One region of the Bacillus sp. KNSH39 genome, then DNA from elsewhere that is predicted to be linked to it. Evidence: riboswitches for the same ligand, from Rfam matches in the RefSeq annotation. Region 1 holds a riboswitch; each other region holds the start of a gene.
The links. A riboswitch is a leader RNA that binds a small molecule or an ion and turns the genes downstream of it on or off. The one in region 1 is predicted to bind S-adenosylmethionine.

Region 1 (2,202 bases):
CTTAAAACCTTACATATGTTTGCGTTATGCATATGTAAGTCTAGCATGGTTTGTTCTTTATGTGTGCTTACAGTTTTGTAAGGTGAGTAGTAAAGCAGTGCAAAAGTTATTTGTATAAAGTGACGATACTGTGACAAACATGTTGGTATACATGTTACGATGTCGTCTTAAGTGTAAAAAGTAGGATGTTCTCGGTATAATAACAAGTGGAGATAAAAGAAACTATAATGAGTAGTAGCTGTAGATAAAAGGAGAAGAAGAGATGAAGAAGGTTTTGGGTATTGCTGTAATGGGAAGTATGATCCTTCTAGCAGGATGTAATGGAAATAAGGATACGAAAGAACCGAAAGAAAAGGTAGAGCAATCTACAGAACAAACAGAAGAAATGAAAGAATACCTTGCAGTACATGAAAAATACGATTTGAAAATGAATAAAGAAATTAATAACGCACTGCAGTTATTTGAAGTGGCAAAAGAAAAGGGCGGTAAGGAAATAACGACTGCTACATATAAAGAAGATGTGCAAAAGGTAACAACTAGCATGTTAGAAGATATTGATCATATACGTAAAGAAATTCGTGTTCCAAAATCGAAAGAGCAAGAACATGAGGTATATGTTGGTTTCTTGAATGAATCAGAACAAGCAATGAAAAAATTACAGAAGTTAGCTAAAGAAGAAGATTCATCGTTGATTCGTGATATAGAAATTAATTTTGCAACAGCATCGACATACTATAAACGTTTTCAAGCAGAAACGAAAAAATAACCTTGCCTATGCAAGGTTATTTTTTCTTCTTGCCATCTCCATCTTCATCCTCGGATACTAATATCTTCTGTTCTTCGTGAAATTCGGAAATAGTTTGCCCGGTAATATTATCGAAAGGGGTATAAAAAGAAGTGATACTTTTCTTTTTGATGAAGAGTTTGTAGAAGCCGATGATGACAAGTATAACGATTGTTAAGGGTAATCCTATAGTAGCTAGAAGTAAGGGGTCCATCTTATAACTCCTTTCATATCTTTTTTTATTATAAGCGAAATACGATATAGATAAATAAAAGTATTAAAAACTGATTTTTCTAAATATATCCAATTTGATTGACTTTTCATTTTTTCAGAATTATAATTCGAAATATACAATTTGAACCAAATAATAATATAGCAATTTACTTATCCAGAGAGGTAGAGGGACTGGCCCTATGACACCTCAGCAGCGGGTTCTGTAATAGGAACACCGTGCTAATTCCAGCAAGCAAGTCTTGAAAGATAAGTGATGGGCCTTTGTTTATTAAGCCTTGATCTTATTTTTTAAGATCAAGGCTTTTTGTATTCTAAAAAGAGAAAAGGGAGTAATGGAAAAAGTACGTTTATAAAACTAAGTAAATATATGTGTTTAGGGGGTTATTAGGGTGTATGTAATTAAAAAATTATCAGTTATGGTGTTCACGCTATGGGTTATTACGACGGTGACATTTCTAATTATGCATATTATTCCGGGGGATCCATTTTCATCAGATGCAAAAATCTTTCCTGAAGAAGTGATCCAAAACATGAGAGCGAAGTATCACCTTGATGAACCGTTATGGAATCAATATGTTGCTTATTTAGACGGCGTAGTTCATTTTGATTTTGGTGAATCTGTTCAATCAACCGGGCAAGGTGTATCAGAAATTATAACAACTGGTTTTGGTCCATCAGCAATTATTGGTTTACAAGCACTTATTATTTCATTGCTAGTCGGAATTGCTGCAGGTACATTTGCTGCTCTCTATCATGGGAAGGTAATTGATTACGGTGTAAGTTTACTTGCCATCCTCGGTATTTCTATTCCGAGCTTTATTTTAGCACCACTATTTATACAAGTATTCGCTATTCAATTCGAGCTCTTACCAGTAGCTTCTTGGGGTACATTTGAACATACGGTATTGCCATCCTTTGCATTAGCGTTAGGACCAATCGCAGTGATTACAAGATTTGTTCGCTCTAATATGATCGAAGTACTGCAGAGTGATTATATTAAGTTAGCGAGAGCGAAAGGTATACCGATTAAGAAGATTATTATAAGACATGCTCTTCGAAATGCAATTGTTCCGGTACTTACATTTGTTGGACCATTAATGGCGGGACTTTTAACAGGTACTTTCGTTATTGAAAAGATTTTTTCAATTCCTGGTCTCGGAAAATATTTTGTAGATAGTATTTTT
Region 2 (2,202 bases), 3.0 Mb from region 1:
TTGTAATAATACCGCATGATAAAGATCAGCCAATGATAGCGCAAAGATTAACTGAGCTTGAAGCGGCACATAGACTATTGAAAGAACATGTTAATGTACACACTTTAAAAGAGGCCGTAACAGATGTACTTTCAAATGAAAAGTATAAACATGGTATAAGAAAACTTAATGATAGCTTTTTAGAATGTGGTGGTTCAAAAGAAGCCATTGCAGTTATTGAATCTCTTTTAAATAAAGTAAAACTTTAATTGGTGGGGCTTTACTGCCTGCAAATAGCGGGATAATTAGTCGTAACTGTATACAAGCATAGAGGTTCTCACCTTTATGCTTGTGTATTCTTATCCAGCAAATTGTACAGCAGTATTTGCATGTAAAAAAGCAGTATCAAAAACGGGAACAGTAAGATCATTTTGGGAGATGAGTAAAGGTATTTCAGTGCAGCCTAATAATATACCTTCAGCGCCGTTTTGAATTAATGATTTTGTAATTTGTAATAACCTTTTTTTAGATGTTTCTGAAATGATCCCTCTACTTAATTCATCTAATATGACATGGTGGATAAAAGTTCTTTCCTCGTCATTTGGGATAATTGTCTCAATGTTATATTTCGCTAATCGTGATTTATAGAAATCTTGCTCCATCGTTTGTTTTGTTCCTAATAGTCCGATACGTTTTATATTCTGTTCTACCATTTCTTTAGCACTTACATCACCAATGTGAAGAAGCGGGATAGATATTGCTTGTTCTACCTCCTCGGCAAATAGATGTACAGTATTTGAACACATTAATAAACATTCAGCCCCAGATTTTTCAACTTTCTTTGCAACTGTAACTAGTTCATTTTTCACTTCTTCATATTGATGGTTTTGTAATAAAGTAGTTACTTCACCAAAGTCCATACTATATAAAATTAGCTTCGCATTTTGATCGTATTGAGAGAGTGTAAGTGTATTAATATGTTTATAGTATAATGATGTAGATTCCCAACTTAATCCTCCAATCAAACCAATAACTTTCATAATGCATTCCTCCCGAAACGATTTTGAACTCATTATTTCATAATTCCGATAAGAATACAATGATTTAAATGCGCTATTTAATAAAAAATAAAAATAGTAAGAAAAGTGTTGAAATTTACATTCTTTAGTGCCATAATACGAATTACAAATTAATACTTATCCAGAGAGGTGGAGGGAACGGCCCTAAGAAACCTCAGCAACCCCTATGCAATTTTATAGGAAGGTGCTAATTCCGCAGAGGACACGATGTGTTTTTTGAAAGATAAGAGGATTCTTGAAAGTGAAAGAAAGTGACCTCTTATGTAAGAGGTCATTTTTTTGTTGTATAGAAAGGGAGTGTCGATGCATAATTCATTTTTAAATTAAATATAGAGTAATAAAAGTTGACTAATATGAGAGGGGAATTGTCATGAATAAATTATCAACAAAGTTAGTAGTAGCAATCGGTATTGGAGCAGCATTATACGGGATATTAGGACTTTGGGGATTTTCTATTGCACCGAATACATTTATTAAACCAGCATTAGCTATATTAACTGTTTTTGGAGCATTATTTGGTCCAGTGGCAGGACTGTTAATCGGACTTATCGGTCATACCGTAACAGATACGATTGCTGGATGGGGTATTTGGTGGGGATGGGTTATTAGTTCAGGAATTATTGGTTTTTCAATGGGGCTTATTCAAAAAAGAGTTGGTTTTAGTGTGAAAAACGGGTCGTTTAACAAGGGGGATATTTCTTATTTAGCAATTACTGGGCTAGTTGGTATTGTCATTGCTATTATATTTGCTGGGGCATTCGATATTATTGTGATGGGAGAACCATTTGACAAAATTGTTATACAAGTATTAGGAGCAACAATTTCCGATGTCATCGTTTTCTTAGTACTTGGATTGCCACTTACAATTGGTTTGGCGAAATCCAATAAGAAACATACACATTTAAAAATTGAAAAGTAGGGATGTTAACATGCAACCAATTATTTCGTTTGAACAATTCACCTTTCAATATGGGCATGCTGCGCAGCCTACTTTAAGTGATATTACCTTTCATATATACCCTGGGGAAAAAGTGCTAATTGCTGGACGAAGTGGTTCAGGAAAGTCGACATTAGCTCATTGTATAAATGGGCTAATCCCATTTTCTTACGAAGGGAATAGCACAGGTAACGTTTTAATTGCCGG
Region 3 (2,202 bases), 690 kb from region 1:
TTACTTTTCCATCTGGATATTTTTCAATTAAACTTTCAATCGTTTCATTTGTATCTTCAGAATCCGTTAACTGCTGTACAAATCGTTTCGTAATATCTTGCTTCGGATTACGGAATACATCAAGTACTGGACCTGTTTCTACAATCTTTCCTTTCTCCATTACCGCAACACGATTACAAATCTTTCGAATTACGTGCATCTCATGTGTAATGAGTACAATTGTTAAACCAAGGCGCTTATTAATGTCTAATAGTAAATCCAAAATTTGATCTGTCGTTTCCGGATCAAGAGCTGACGTTGCTTCGTCACATAAAAGCACTTGTGGATTGTTAGCTAATGCTCTTGCAATCCCAACGCGTTGCTTTTGTCCCCCGCTCAGCTGAGATGGGTACGCGTCTCCTCTTCCTTCTAATCCAACAAGATGAATTAATTCATCAACACGTTTTCTTCTCTTCGCTTTATCAACACCTGCAATTTCAAGTGGAAACTCTATATTTTCACGTACTGTTCGTGACCAAAGTAAGTTGAAGTGCTGAAAAATCATTCCAATTTCTTGCCTTGCCTTACGAAGTTCGCTTCCTGTAATTGCTGAAATGACACGATTTGCAATTGTAATTTGGCCAGAAGTTGGTTTCTCCAACTGATTGAACAATCTAATTAAAGAACTTTTTCCAGCGCCACTATATCCGATAACACCAAATATTTCACCTTTATCTATTTTTAAATTGGCGTTATCTACAGCAGTGACATCACCGCTTTTCGCCTTATATATTTTCCTTACATTCTCTAATAGAATCATGATGTTCACCCCTTTTTTGTTTAGGTCGACTCCGCAATTTTTTATTTTTAATGCGTGTAGTCCACTGTTATCATTACTTTTATTATTTGAATGTCCTCCACATTCAAACAATAAAAAAACCTTTCTGCTTTAGAGAAGCAGAAAGGTTTTTATGCGTATATAACAACATTATCCCTCTCTCTCATCTCTCAAAGCATTTGCTTTGCAGGAATTGGCACCATTTCAACATAAGTTGACGGTTGCCGGGCTTCACAGGGCACAGTCCCTCCACCTCTCTTGATAAGAGAAATCAGATTCAATTTTCGTCTGATTTGAAATTTATGAAATTGTCTATATTTTATGACTTGAATTGTATCAATATACACTCACCATGTCAACAGAAATTTTCGCAAAAAATGAAACTTCAGAATTTTAAGCACCTACTGACATCGGTTTACATATATGAAACATCGATTCCACTAATAACATCGTTCGGTACGTTCCCGAATATTGTACACGTCCATCATTCATTAGCATTTGCAATCGTACATTTCCATTCACCAATTGTTCTATATCCTTTTCATCTAAGCAAATGATTTGTTCCGTTCCTCTTTCCTCATGTACCAACTCTATATAATCTCTTGAAATTTGTAACGAACAACTTTCATCTCCAAAGCGAAAATTAACAGTTTTTTCTTCTTGTCTTAAAAGCGGTTCTAAATGATATTGACCATTAGCGTAATTTACAAATGATTGAAGCAAAGAATATAATCTCACCCTAAATCACATCCTTCATATCACTTTCTATTACATATCATTCCCTCTCACTAAAGAGCAATCCTGTTATTTTCGCTCGACAAATACTGTATCCATCCTGCATCTCGACATATTTCCCAAGAAATATGTCGAGGCGGCAAAATTTTTGCCGCCTACTTTAATTCCGTATATAAATATTCAACCGAATGAAATGCGTATATCTTCTTCATCAGTGTCCCATTTTCAAAAACAAGTAAACAAGGTACACTTTCAATCCCATACTCTTTTGCTAAATGCGGAGCATAATTTAAATCTAACATCCCAATTTTCAAATCTTCAATTGTCATCTCAACCACTGTTAACATCTTTTTTGCTAATTGGCATGTTCCACACATTGGAGTATATACATATAATACTGTTTTTTCTTCGTTCTCTATTAGGGCTGTAGCTTCGGCTCCTGTCCAATCAATCACTTCTATCATTCCTTACCGTAAATATTCTGTATAAACGTCAATGTCGGCTCCCCATAATACATTTGCTAAGTGTGTAGATGGCGCAGTTGCCACTTCTCGGTACGAGCGATCAATATAGATATGCTCGGCTTGCGGGAATTCTTTTCGAAATTGTTTCCTTAACTTTTCTCCAGCATCATCAGCATCCACTAGCAC
Region 4 (2,202 bases), 1.4 Mb from region 1:
ATTTTCCGAACGTATCTACATCAAACTGGTGAAAAGTTGATGTGTTATAAATAGGAACGTTCACAGCGCCTGTTTGCGAGTCGTGTTTATATTGGTTGTGTAGTAAGAGTGTATCTATAGAATAGCTCATATTCTTACACCTTCTTTTACGAGTTTAATTGCTTGCTTTAAGTCTTGAATTAAATCGTTACTATTTTCAATGCCAACTGAGAATCGAAGAAGACGATTGCATACGCCGTTTGCTGTTCTAATTTCTTCAGGAATATCAGCATGTGTTTGCGTTGCTGGATAAGTCATTAAACTTTCTACACCACCAAGACTTTCGGCAAATGTAATTAAGGATAAAGATTGTAAGAATGGATTAATCCAAGCTTCATCTTTAAGGCGGAATGAGATCATGCCGCCTCTTCCTGGATAAAATACATCTGTCACCCCGTCTTCATCATTTAAATACGCAACAACTGCTTTCGCATTTTCTTCATGTTGCCTCATGCGAAGCGCTAACGTTTTCATACCGCGAATTAATAACCATGAGTCAAATGGGCTTAAAACTGCACCTGATGCATTATGATAATGAGCGATTTCCTCGCAAAGTTCCTTTCCTTTTGCAACGACAAGCCCGCTTAGTACATCGTTATGTCCCCCTAAATATTTCGTTGCGCTATGAAGTACAATGTCAGCACCTTCTGTTAATGGTTGCTGTATATAAGGTGTGTAGAAAGTGTTGTCTACAATAAGGAGTAGTCCGTTCCTTTTCGCTACAGTTGCGACAGCAGCAATATCAGTAACTTGCATTAATGGATTAGTTGGAGTTTCTATGAAAATAGCCTTCGTTTCAGTTGTGATAGCTTGCTCAATTTGTTTAATAGACTGTGTATTTACGTATCTACATCGAACATTCCACTTTTTTTCATGCTCAGAAAATAATCGATACGTTCCCCCGTATAAATCTTCAGATACAATAAGTTCGTCTCCAGAGCGGAATAGAGAAAGGACGAGGAGAACAGCCGCCATCCCTGAACTACAGGCATAACCTTGTTCGCCATATTCTAAGTCTGCGATCGCCTGTTCTAAAAGACCTCGAGTTGGATTGCCAGTTCGTGAATAGTCAAAGCCAGTAGATTTACCAATTCCTTCGTGACGATAAGCGGTTGAGAAATAAACTGGTGGATTAACCGTTCCGGTTGTAGTTTCACTGCGATTTCCGATTTGTGCTAGTTTTGTTTCGATTGTTGACATATGAAAATTCCTCCTTTTTAAATTGAAACATTAAGTGAATATAAAATAAAAAAAGCCTTCTAAGAAGAAGGCTTTCGGTTTGAATAGAGTCTTCTTCTCATCTGTCAAATCTTTCACAATTTGCTGGAATTAGCACCTTATTAACAAAATGTTAATGGTTGCTGAGGCGTCACAGGGCCAGTCCCTCTACCTCTCTAGATAAGAATGTTCGTATGAAATTTTTATTATGTTTTTAACTTTACAATAAAATATAACTGAATTGCAACTTTATTTTAAATAATTTTTATTTTTCCGCAAGTGTCATTGACTTTTACTTTTGTGCATGCTAAATTTATTAAAAAATTAACAAACATTGTTAAAAGGGGAACGCATTTCCTTTTAGCTACATAAATAAAATAATAAAGACAACTCTTATTGAGAGCGGTGGAGGGAAAGGCCCTGTGAAACCCGGCAACCTTCAAACGAAATGTTTGAAACGGTGCTAATACCTGCAAAACGAATGTTTTGCATAATAAGAGGAGGAACGATTATGTCCCCCTCTTCAAAGTGAAGAGGGGGTTTTTATATTGATAGAAATGAGGGAGAGTCGTGAAATTACTAGATTTATTATCAAAAGGAATTGTAATAGGTGATGGTGCGGTTGGGACGTTATTGCATTCACATGGTTTGCAAAGTAGCTTTGAAGAATTGAATGTATCTGATCCAGACTTAATTATATCGATTCATAAACAATATGTAGCTGCTGGAGCAGATGTAATTCAAACGAATACGTATGGAGCAAATGAGGCGAAATTACGTATGTATGGTTTAGAAAATCAAGTTACAGAAATTAATAGAGCGGCAGTAAAACTGGCGAAAGCATCTGTGACAGATAAAAATGCAATTTTAGGAACAATTGGTGGTATGAAACATATCGGAGCTGTTACAACGACTGATATGGAAAGAGAGTTTATGTTACTTGAA

Region 2: linked by a shared signal. The riboswitch ahead of ACUL40_RS05235 (ECF-type riboflavin transporter substrate-binding protein) and the one ahead of ACUL40_RS20745 (ABC transporter permease) in region 1 are both predicted to bind S-adenosylmethionine.
Region 3: linked by a shared signal. The riboswitch ahead of ACUL40_RS17260 (methionine ABC transporter ATP-binding protein) and the one ahead of ACUL40_RS20745 (ABC transporter permease) in region 1 are both predicted to bind S-adenosylmethionine.
Region 4: linked by a shared signal. The riboswitch ahead of metI (cystathionine gamma-synthase/O-acetylhomoserine thiolyase) and the one ahead of ACUL40_RS20745 (ABC transporter permease) in region 1 are both predicted to bind S-adenosylmethionine.

Annotation. Positions count from the first base shown of each region.
Region 1 is NZ_JBQXYO010000001.1:4,042,056-4,044,257, forward strand. It holds gene ACUL40_RS20735 (hypothetical protein) at 263-766, shown strand; gene ACUL40_RS20740 (DUF3951 domain-containing protein) at 783-998, opposite strand; SAM riboswitch class I at 1,166-1,271, shown strand; gene ACUL40_RS20745 (ABC transporter permease) at 1,408-2,202, shown strand, end outside.
Region 2 is NZ_JBQXYO010000001.1:1,052,797-1,054,998, forward strand. It holds gene ACUL40_RS05225 (macrolide family glycosyltransferase) at 1-248, shown strand, start outside; gene ACUL40_RS05230 (aspartate/glutamate racemase family protein) at 339-1,019, opposite strand; SAM riboswitch class I at 1,173-1,288, shown strand; gene ACUL40_RS05235 (ECF-type riboflavin transporter substrate-binding protein) at 1,429-1,977, shown strand; gene ACUL40_RS05240 (ABC transporter ATP-binding protein) at 1,988-2,202, shown strand, end outside.
Region 3 is NZ_JBQXYO010000001.1:3,355,233-3,357,434, forward strand. It holds gene ACUL40_RS17260 (methionine ABC transporter ATP-binding protein) at 1-799, opposite strand, end outside; SAM riboswitch class I at 978-1,085, opposite strand; gene ACUL40_RS17265 (hypothetical protein) at 1,211-1,555, opposite strand; gene ACUL40_RS17270 (thioredoxin family protein) at 1,708-2,016, opposite strand; gene ACUL40_RS17275 (toprim domain-containing protein) at 2,020-2,202, opposite strand, start outside.
Region 4 is NZ_JBQXYO010000001.1:2,670,232-2,672,433, reverse strand. It holds gene metC (cystathionine beta-lyase) at 1-130, opposite strand, end outside; gene metI (cystathionine gamma-synthase/O-acetylhomoserine thiolyase) at 127-1,239, opposite strand; SAM riboswitch class I at 1,334-1,444, opposite strand; SAM riboswitch class I at 1,648-1,757, shown strand; gene ACUL40_RS13615 (bifunctional homocysteine S-methyltransferase/methylenetetrahydrofolate reductase) at 1,828-2,202, shown strand, end outside.